2 regions of the Saccharopolyspora sp. SCSIO 74807 genome follow, and region 1 is predicted to be linked to the other one. Evidence: riboswitches for the same ligand, from Rfam matches in the RefSeq annotation. Region 1 holds a riboswitch; the other holds the start of a gene.
The links. Region 1 has a riboswitch for cobalamin ahead of V1457_RS26110 (ABC transporter substrate-binding protein). Riboswitches for the same ligand answer to the same signal wherever they lie in the genome.
Positions count from the first base shown of each region.

Region 2: another riboswitch for cobalamin. It lies ahead of cobN (cobaltochelatase subunit CobN); the one in region 1 lies ahead of V1457_RS26110 (ABC transporter substrate-binding protein).

Region 1 covers NZ_CP146100.1:5,674,542-5,679,691, forward strand. The annotation lists gene V1457_RS26105 (ABC transporter permease) at 1-694, opposite strand, end outside; gene V1457_RS26110 (ABC transporter substrate-binding protein) at 691-2,211, opposite strand; cobalamin riboswitch at 2,296-2,483, opposite strand; gene V1457_RS26115 (DUF899 domain-containing protein) at 2,577-3,335, opposite strand; gene V1457_RS26120 (GNAT family N-acetyltransferase) at 3,572-4,060, shown strand; gene V1457_RS26125 (hypothetical protein) at 4,064-4,300, opposite strand; gene V1457_RS26130 (sodium:solute symporter family protein) at 4,315-5,150, opposite strand, start outside.
Region 2 covers NZ_CP146100.1:208,264-213,413, forward strand. The annotation lists gene V1457_RS00945 (precorrin-8X methylmutase) at 1-267, opposite strand, end outside; gene cobG (precorrin-3B synthase) at 264-1,457, opposite strand; cobalamin riboswitch at 1,618-1,853, shown strand; gene cobN (cobaltochelatase subunit CobN) at 1,962-5,150, shown strand, end outside.

The DNA of each region.
Region 1 (5,150 bases):
CGGAGAGCCCGGCGCGGCGCACGTGCGTGGCGAACTCGGATCCGTCGGCGGTGACGACGCCGGTGCGGACCTGCCGCGACAGCGCGCACAGCTGCTTGCCGACCAGCACGGCGACCGGCAGCACCAGCACGGCGGGATCGCTCAGCAACGACCAGCCGGACAACCCGACCGCGGTGGCGGGCAACAGGCCCGCTTGCACCGAGAGCACGCCGACCAGCAGCAGCGCAACGGCGAACTCCGGCACCGAGTTCAGCAGCACCACCGCGAAGTTCACCGCCCGGTCGAACTTCGTGCCAGCGCGAAGTCCACTGAGGACACCGGCGGACAGTGCCAGCGGCAGCACGACGGCCAGCGTCAGCAACGCCAGCACCAGCGTGGTGGCCGCCCGCTGGCCGAGCTCGGTCGCCACCGGAATGCCGGTGCGCAACGACGTTCCGAGGTCACCGTGCAGGATTCCGGCTGCCCAGCTAAGGAATCGCTGCCCCAGCGGCTCGTCCAGACCGAGCCGTTCCCGCAGCGCGGCGACCTGCCCGGAATCGGCCTGCTCGCCCAGCAACACCACCGCGGTGTCGCCGGGAAGCAGTGCGGTCAGCGCGAAAACGGCGACCGCGACGATCGCGATCTGGCCCAGCGCGATGCCCAGCCGGGTTGCGAGCAGCACCGCTCCCCTGCCGGGTGCGGCGAGCGCGCTCAACCCGGGCTCACCCGGTCGAAACGCGCCCAGTCCAGGGAATTCGGCGGCGCCGCCCGGACACCGGTGACGCCGTCCGCGGTCGCGACGTTCCAACCGCTGAAGCCCCACACCAGCATCCCGCTCTGCTCCCGGGCGAGGCGCTGCGCCGAAGCGAGCAGCTCGGCGCGCCGCTTTTCGTCCGCAGTGGACAGTGCGCGGTAGTAGAGCGCGTCGAACTCGGGATTGCGGTAGCCGGTGTAGTTGTTGTTGCCTGCGGTGGAGATCATGCGCTGACCGAGGAAGGTCGGCAGCGGAAGCGCGGCCGTCCGGCTGTGCGCGGCGACGCCCTGCTTCTTGATGTCCGAGTAGTAGGTCTCCGAAGGCATCATCCGCGGCGTGACCGTCATGCCGATCTCGCCGAGCTGCTGGCCGATCAAGCTCGCCGCGGACTCGAAGTACGGATCTGCGGTGCTGGTGCGCAATTCCCAGCTCAGCCCCTCGGCCCCGGCCTGCCGCACCAGCGAGCGCGCCAGTTGCACGTCCCGCACCGGTTCCGGCAGATCACGCGGGTAATAGCGCAAACCCAGGCCGAACAGGTCGTTGCCGACGCGGCCCTTCCCGCTCAACGCGATGTCCACCAGCGCACGCCGATCCACCCCGGCACGGACCGCCTGCACCAGCCGTGGATCCGCGAACGGCGGACGGTCCACTTTGAGCAGAACGGCCTGCATCGTGCCGTGCGGCTCGGAGAAGACCCGCGCGCGCCCGTCCTGCTCCAGCAGCCGAACCGAGTTGGCGCTCACGTCGTGCGCGTAGTGCACCTGCCCGGAAAGCAGCGCGGTCACCCGCGCGCTTTCCTCCTCCACCGGCACGAATTCCAGCTCGGCGGGCACCGGCGGGCCGGACCAGTGCTGCTCGTTGCGGGCGAACACGGCCGGGCCGCCCGGCTGGAAGGACACGAACCGGAACGGCCCGGAACCGACGGGTTGCCTGAAGTCAGTGGTCCCCGCGGGCACGATCTCGGTGCTCGGCGCGCCCCACGCCGCGGGGAACTCGAAGTTCGGGCCGCCGAGCACGAGTTCCAGCTCGGTCGCCGATAACGCCTTGCTGGCGGCGAAATCGACGTCGGCGAAGTGCGAGCGCGCCTGCGCGCCGGTGCTGCGGTCGGCGATGCGACGGTAGGTGTAGAGGACGTCATCGGCGGTGACCGGCCGTCCATCGTGGAACTTCGCCGGGCGCAACCGGATCCGCCAGCGGGTTCCGGTCGCGTCCGGTGCCCACGACTCGGCCAGCCGCGGGACCACGCTCATGTCGTCGGCGTAGCCGACCAGCGTGTCGAACAGCGCTTTCGCCCTGGCCTGGTCCACGAACAGCGAACCGGTGTGCGGGTCGAGGGATTCGGTGGTGCCGCCCGCGGGGAACGCCACGCGCAACCGGCCCGCGGACCCGCCCGAACCGGTGCAGGAAACCAGCGGCACCGCGGCGAACGCGCCCGCGGCCGCGGCGAGCAGCCGTCTGCGGCCGATCACGGCGCTCACGCCGGTCGAACGGCGGCAGACGTACCAGGTGCGGGAACGGCGCTCGGGCGCACGGGAAACCTCCTCCGGGGCTCCGCGACCCCGTCGAATCTGCTGCGACGGCGCCAGTCTCCTGACTCATGGATCGACGCTCCGCCCGGCCTTCCCACCGAGCACCGGCAGTGGCCCGAGTGGACGGAACTCCCCATTCACAGTGGCGGGACCGCGCCGGATTCGCACCGGGCTTCCTGCGCACCGTCGCAATGGACTGCGCGACAAGCTTTCAAGGCGGATCAGGTCTTGTCAAGAAACCACCCGGCTGCTGCGACGGGCGTTACGCCGCCCCTTCCTGAGTCCTGGGCGGCGTCGCGCGCACGGTCACCGGGTCAGTACTCGTCGTGGTAAAGGACTCGATCGCTGCCCGCCGGGGCGCCGTATTCGGTGGCGCGGCCCTTCGGTTCCTCCCACTCCTCCTGGCGTCCGAGCGGGGTCAGGTCCAGCAGGCTCGTGGTGCTGCCGAGCCCGTCCATGCCGCGTGCGTAGGTCGAGTAGGTGTGGAACACCGCGTCCCCGTCGCGCAGGAACACGCTCAGGCCGGGCAGCTCGAACGGCTGCGAGTCGCCGAGGTAGTAGCCGACGCCGGCCTCGTCGAGTTCCTGCTTGCTGCGGTAGTTGTACTCGATCGGCCGCACCGACTCGTCGTGCGTCACGTGGAAGTCGTGGTTGAACCGCGTGCCGTTCGACGAGTACCAGGGCACCGTCCAGCCCATCCGGCGCTGGAACGGTTCGATCTTCTCCCAGGGCGCGCGGGAGACCGCGACGAGGTTGGTGTCCCGGGCGCGCAGGTGCGTGAGGTCGCCGAGCTGGTCCACGAACGCCGAACAGCTCGGGCAACCGGTGTCCCACTCCGGGTCGAACATGAAGTGGTACACGACGAGCTGGCGGCGGCCGTCGAACAGGTCGGGCAATCGCAGCTCACCGTCCGGACCGTGGAACCGGTAATCGGACTCGACCCGCACCATCGGCAACCGCCTGCGGTCGGCGTTGAGCGCGTCGCGCGCCTTCGTCGCGGCCTTCTCCTGCGCCAGCAGCCGCACGCGCGCCGCGCGCCACTGCTCCGGCGAAACGATCTCGGGCAGATTCATCGTCGCTCCCTGTCGAACAAGTGCCTACGCAGGGGGTGGACCGATGCCGGTGGCAAAACTCATCGGACCAGCCGGCCGAAGGCTTGCCGCGAAGAGCAGCATCCAGCCCCGATCAAGAACACTTGCTCCGGAGTGTAACGATGTCGTCACTTTCGGTACTCACTGGAAACAGCGCGGCGAACCGCCGTTGCCAGCGCAGGAGTGGATCGTGATTCCGGCGGTGCGAGGATCGGCACATGTTCATCCGGGAAGCAACAGCCGAGGACTGGCCGCTGATCTGGCCGTTCTTCCACCGCATCGTCGCCGCGGCCGAGACCTACACCTACCCGCCCGACATGAGCAGCGCCGAAGCCCGGCGGGCCTGGCTGAGCCCGGCCCCGGACCGCGCGACCGTCGCCGTCGCCGACGGCGGCACGATCCTGGGCAGCGCGCACATGCAGCCGAACCGGCACGGCCCCGGCTCGCACGTGGCCAACGCCAGCTACATGGTCGACCCGGACCACGCCGGACGCGGCGTGGGGCGGCGGCTGTGCGAGGAGAGCCTGGATTGGGCGCGGGCGGCCGGGTTCCGGGCGATGCAGTTCAACGCGGTCACCGAGACCAACACCGGTGCGATCCGGCTCTACGAGTCCCTCGGATTCGAGATCATCGGGACGGTGCCGGAAGCGTTCCACGATCCCGCGCGGGGTTACGTCGGCCTGCACGTGATGCACCTGCGGTTGTGAGCATCACTGCGCTGAGGTGTCCTCCGGGCGCCCCTCGCCGCGGCCGAACCTGGCCCACAGCAAGAAGAAAACGCCCAGCGCGAGCATTCCCGCGCCGTTCCACAGGTTGATCGGCAAGCCGCCCGACTTCGCCAGATCCGCCGGACCGTCGAACAACCCGGCCACGCCGAGCGCGATGCCGTAGATCACGAACACCGCGCCGATCAGCACCCGCAGGTCGAAGATCCGCCGCTTCGGCATCGCACACCTCCGCTTCAGTAGACGAGCACCAGGCCGACCGACATCAGCACGACCAGCCCCAGCGCCAGCGAGCCCAGCACGGCCGGGGACTGCCACCACACCGCGCGCTCCCGCGGCCGCCGGTCCCGCAACGCCCACACCAGACCGGTCAGCTCGCTGTCCGGTTTCGGCCGGGTGACCAGCGAGACCAGCACCATCACCGCAGCGTCGACCACGAACGCCGCGATGGCGCTGTAGAAGTTGACCATCTGCGCGTTGATGGTCTCGCCGCTCGGATCCAGCACCCCGCCCGGGTAGAAGTACGGGATGGAGTAAGCCGTCCAGTGCATCCCGGCCGCGGCCGCCGTGCCGGTCACGATGCCCCAGAACGCTGCCCACGGAGTGGTTCGCTTCCAGAACAACCCGATGATGAACGTCGCGAACAGCGGCGAGTTGAAGTACGAGAAAAGCAGCTGGATGTAGTCCTGGATGTTGCTGTACCCGGCGGCGATGAACGCGGTGCCCACGCTCACCGCGATGCCGATGACCGTGACGATCCGCCCGACCTTGAGGTAGTAGCCGTCGTCGCGCCCGCGCACCACGTACGGCTTCCACAGGTCGTAGGTGAACACCGCGTTGAACCCGCTCACGTTCGCGGCCATGCCCGCCATGAACGCCGCGAGCAGCCCGGTCAGCGCGACGCCGAGCACCCCGTTCGGCAGCAGCCGCCCCATCAGCTCCGGGATGGCGTCGTTGTAGGACGGGCCGCCGGGTTCGCCCAGCTTCGGCACCAGCACCAGCGCGATCATGCCGGGCACGACCGTCAGCAGCGGGAAGAACATCTTCGGGAAGGCGCCGATGATCGGAGTGC
Region 2 (5,150 bases), 1.2 Mb from region 1:
CCGGGTGATTCCGGCGGCGACCATCTCCGCGTCGCAGAACACCGGCGCGCCCGCGCGCAACGCCTTGCGAGCGGCCAGCACCGCGTTCGGCGACCAGGCCAGATCGGCGACCAGGTCGACCATGCCGCAAGCGTGGATCATGCGGACCGCGACCCCGGCGACCTCCGGCGGCATCCCGTCCAGTTCGGCCTCGGCGCGGATCGTGGCGAAGGAACGGCGGTAGATCTCCGGGCCTTCGCGGACGTACTCGTAGCGACCGGTGTTCACAGTGCCCTCCGTGCCGCTTCGAGCGCGGCGGTCGGTTCGCTGCCGGCCGGTTTCCCGCCGACCTCGTAGCCGGCCTCGGTGGCCAGCACTTCCACTCCGCGACCCGCGGGCCGCCCGCACCGGCGGGAACAGCCCGCCCAGTGCACCGGCAGCTCCCCGGGACGCGCGGTGCGCGCGGCGTCCGTGCGGACGTCCGCCAAGGATTTCGCGCAGCCGGGGCTGCCGGTGCACGCGGTGATTCCGGCCAGTGGCGCGGACTCGTCCACGACCAGCCCCGCGGAGTCCAGTTCGGACAGTAGCGTTGCGGCTTCGCCGCGCGGGATTCCCGGCAGCACCAGGGTCCGCCACGGAGTGAGCCGGAGCTGCCCGGCGACTTCCGCCGCGGCGCTGACGCAGGCGACCTGGGCCGGGCTCAACCGGCCCAGCGGAGCCCCGGCCGCGACGCTCACTCGCCCGTCGCCGAGCTGCCGGCGCCCGAGGTGGGCGTGCGTCGGCACCACCTCGTCGGGCACGGCGACCGGCTCTGCCGCGGAAATCCCCAGCGCAGCGAGGACCCGCTGGGTGACGCGCGAAGCACCATCGGTGAGTTCGTCGAGCCGCCAGCTCGCCGCTCGCTGCTGCGCCCGCTCGGCCAGGAACGCCTCCGCGGCCAGCACCGCGGCCTGCGCGGCAGCATCCGCCGTGACCCGAATCCCCTTGTCCACGCCCGAAAGCAGCACCGCGACCGAGTCACCCACCGGCAACAACCCGACGTCACCGCGCAACCCCGTGACGTCACCGCACCCGTCGTCCACAGTGAACAGGAACCGGCCGGGCAGCTCGGCCAAGCCCGGAACCGCGCACAACCGCTCGTCGAGCTCCCGCGACACCGCGTGCACGTCCAGTGCGCCGTCGCTACCGGGCGAGGCGATCACGTTGCGTACTCGCTCGTGCGTCGCGGACGGCAGCAATCCCGCGCCGGCGAGCCGCCCGGCGAACTCCGCCCCGGAAGCCAGCCCGCGCACCTGCAGGTTCGCCCGCGAGGTCAGCTCCCACCCGCCGTCGCCGAGCTGCGCAGCATCGGCCAGCGCCCGCACCTGGTGCGCGGTCAGCCGCCCGCCGGGCACCCGCACCCGGGCCAGTCCGCCGTCCGCGGCCTCGTGCACCCGCAGCGCGCCGGGGCACGCATCGGGCTCGGCTCGTTCCGGCACAGCTTCCCGCCTTCACTGATCGTGGTCGTCCCGACACCGGAATCCGCTGCGCACGGCGTCGGCGCTCGGTAGCGCGCGGACCATCGGCGCACACCGGCGATCGTCGATACTACGACCAGGGGTGGTTGCGGGGGCAAAACACGAGCGCTTCACCACGCCGCACTTGACTAACGATCGCGGCGTTGCGGAGAGTGGTCGACGGCGACGAGTGGAGGAAGCCGGTGCGAATCCGGCGCGGTCCCGCCACTGTCACCGGGGAGCGGACTCCGATGGGCGAAGTCGAGCACTTCGCGGCCACTGCCTGCGGGCAACGGCGGCCACTGCCTGCGGGCGGGAAGGCCGGGGCGAGCAGCGATCCGGGAGCCAGGACACTCCGCCGCCGCCATGCCTGCCAGCCGGGGCCCGACGACCGGGTGCCCGACGACTCCGGGGCGGACGACCCCGAGGAAGGTTGACCATGCGTCCTGCGACGTCCGTGTCCCCGCGAAACGGGGAGCGTGCCGCGTGATCCTGCTGCTGTCCACATCGGACACCGATCTGCTGAGCGCGCGCGCCGCGAACGCCGACTCCGGTGTCGCGCAGTTCCGGCTCGGCAACCCCGCCCGGCTCGGCGTGGACGACCTGCCGCCGCTGCTGGAAGGCGTCGACCTCGTCGTGGTCCGCCTGCTCGGCGGCCGCCGCGCCTGGGAGGAGGGCCTGGACGCGCTGCTGGCCGGGCCGCGGCCGGTGGTGGTGCTCGGCGGCGAGCAGGCCCCGGACGCGGAGCTGATGGAGTGCTCCACGGTGCCCGGCGGGGTTTGCGCGCAGGCGCACAGCTACCTCGCCCAGGGCGGGCCGCAGAACCTGACGCAGCTGTTCCACTTCCTGTCGGACACGATCCTGCTCACCGGACACGGCTTCGAGCCGCCGGTGGAGACTCCCAAGTGGGGCGTGCTGGAACGCGAGCCGCGCCGCACCGAGGGCCCGACGGTGGCGGTGCTGTACTACCGCGCGCACCACATGGCCGGGAACACCGCGTTCGCGCACGCGCTCTCGGAGTCCATTGAGGACGCCGGTGGGCAGGCGCTGCCGGTGTTCTGCGCCTCGCTGCGCGCTCCGGAGCCGGGACTGCTAGACACGCTCGAGCAGGCGGACGCGCTGATCGTCACGGTTCTCGCGGCGGGCGGCACGAAACCCGCGACCGCGCAGGCCGGTGGCGACGACGAGGCGTGGGACGTGGGTGCGCTGGCCGAGCTGGACATCCCGATCCTGCAAGGGCTCACGCTCACCTCCAGCCGCGCGGCGTGGGAGGAGAACGACGAGGGACTGTCCCCACTGGACATGGCCACGCAGGTGGCGGTGCCGGAGTTCGACGGGCGGCTGATCACGGTGCCGTTCTCGTTCAAGGAGAACGACTCCGAGGGCTTGCCGGTCTACGTCGCCGATCCGGAGCGCACCGCGCGCGTCGCCGGGACCGCGGTACGGCACGCGCAGCTCAAGCACGTGCAGCCGCAGGACAAGCGGCTGGTGCTGATGCTATCGGCGTATCCGACCAAGCACTCCCGCATCGGCAACGCGGTCGGGCTGGACACCCCGGCCAGCGCGGTGAAGATGCTGGCCACGCTGCGCGACGCGGGCTACGACATCGGCCCGGCCGACGGCCCGGACGCGCTGCCCGGCGTCGCCGCGCAGGACGGTGACGCGCTGGTGCACGCGCTGATCGCGGCGGGTGGGCAGGACCCGGACTGGTTGTCCGAGGAGCAGCTTTCCGGGAATCCGGTGCGGATTCCGGCCAAGCGCTACGCCGAGTGGTACGCGACGCTGCCCGCGGACCTGCGCGAGAGCATCGAGCAGCACTGGGGTCCGCCGCCTGGCGAGCAGTTCGTGGACCGCTCGCACGACCCGGACGGCGAGATCGTGCTCGCCGCGCTGCGCGCGGGCAACGTGGTGATCATGGTGCAGCCGCCGCGCGGTTTCGGCGAGAACCCGATCGCGATCTACCACGATCCGGACCTGCCGCCGAGCCACCACTACCTGGCCGCCTACCGCTGGCTCAACCACGAGTTCGGCGCGCACGCGATGGTGCACCTGGGCAAGCACGGCAACCTGGAGTGGCTGCCGGGCAAAACCGCGGGCATGTCGGCGTCCTGCGCGCCGGACGCGGCGCTGGGCGACCTGCCGCTGATCTACCCGTTCCTGGTCAACGACCCCGGTGAGGGCACGCAGGCCAAGCGGCGGGTGCACGCCACGCTGGTGGACCACCTGGTGCCGCCGATGGCGCGCGCGGAGAGCTACGGCGACATCGCCAAGCTGGAGCAACTGCTCGACGAGCACGCGCAGATCTCCGCGATGGACCCGGCGAAGCTGCCCGCGATCCGCAGCCAGATCTGGACGCTGATGCAGGCCGCGAAGCTCGACCACGACCTCGGGCTGGAAGAACGCCCGCACGAAGCCGAATTCGACGACATGCTGCTGCACGTCGACGGCTGGCTCTGCGAGATCAAGGACGCGCAGATCCGCGACGGCCTGCACATCCTCGGCGGCGCGCCGACCGGTGAGCCGCGGGTGAACCTGGTGCTGGCGATGCTGCGGGCGCGGCAGATGTGGGGCGGGCAGTCCGCCGCGCTGCCCGGCCTGCGCGAGGCGCTGGGCATGTTGGAGGACGGCAGCGTCGCCCGCGGCACCGTGGACGACGTGGAAACCAGCGCGCACGCCCTGGTTTCCGGTATGGAGGAGCACGACTGGGAGCTCTCGGCGGTGCCGGAGGTCTGCCGTTCGGTGCTCGGCGAAGCACCGGACGACGTGGTGCGAGTGCTGGAGTTCGCGGTTTCCGAACTCGTTCCGCGGCTGGCGTCCACAACGGACGAGATGACCGCGGCGCTGCACGCGCTGGAAGGCGGCTACGTCCCGGCGGGCCCGAGCGGTTCGCCGCTGCGCGGCCTGATCAACGTGCTGCCGACCGGCCGGAACTTCTACTCGGTGGACCCGAAGGCGGTGCCGAGCCGGCTTTCCTGGGAGACCGGCCACGCCATCGCGGACTCGCTGATCGAGCGCTACCTGGACGAGACCGGGGAATACCCGCGTTCGGTGGGGCTGTCGGTGTGGGGCACCTCGGCGATGCGCACTTCCGGTGACGACATCGCGGAAGTGCTCGCGCTGATGGGCGTGCGGCCCACCTGGGACGAGGCTTCGCGGCGGGTCAACGGCCTGGAAGTGATCCCGCTGGAGGAGCTGGGGCGCCCGCGCGTGGACGTGACGGTGCGCATCAGCGGCTTCTTCCGCGACGCTTTCCCGCACGTGGTCACGCTGATCGACGACGCGGTGCGCAAGGTCGCCGCGCTCGACGAGCCGCACGAGCAGAACTTCGTGCGCGCGCACGCGCAATCCGACGTGGCCGAGCACGGTGACGAACGTCGTGCCACCACAAGGATTTTCGGCTCCAAGCCGGGCGCGTACGGGGCCGGTCTGCTGCCGCTGATGGACAGCAAGAACTGGCGCGACGACACCGACCTCGCCGAGGTTTACGCGGTGTGGGGCGGTTTCGCCTACGGCCGCGGGCTGGAAGGCACCGAGGCGCGCGGCGACATGGAGTCGGCGTACAAGCGGATTTCGGTGGCAGCGAAGAACGTCGACACCCGCGAGCACGACATCGCCGACTCGGACGACTACTTCCAGTACCACGGCGGCATGATCGCCACGGTGCGCGCGCTTTCC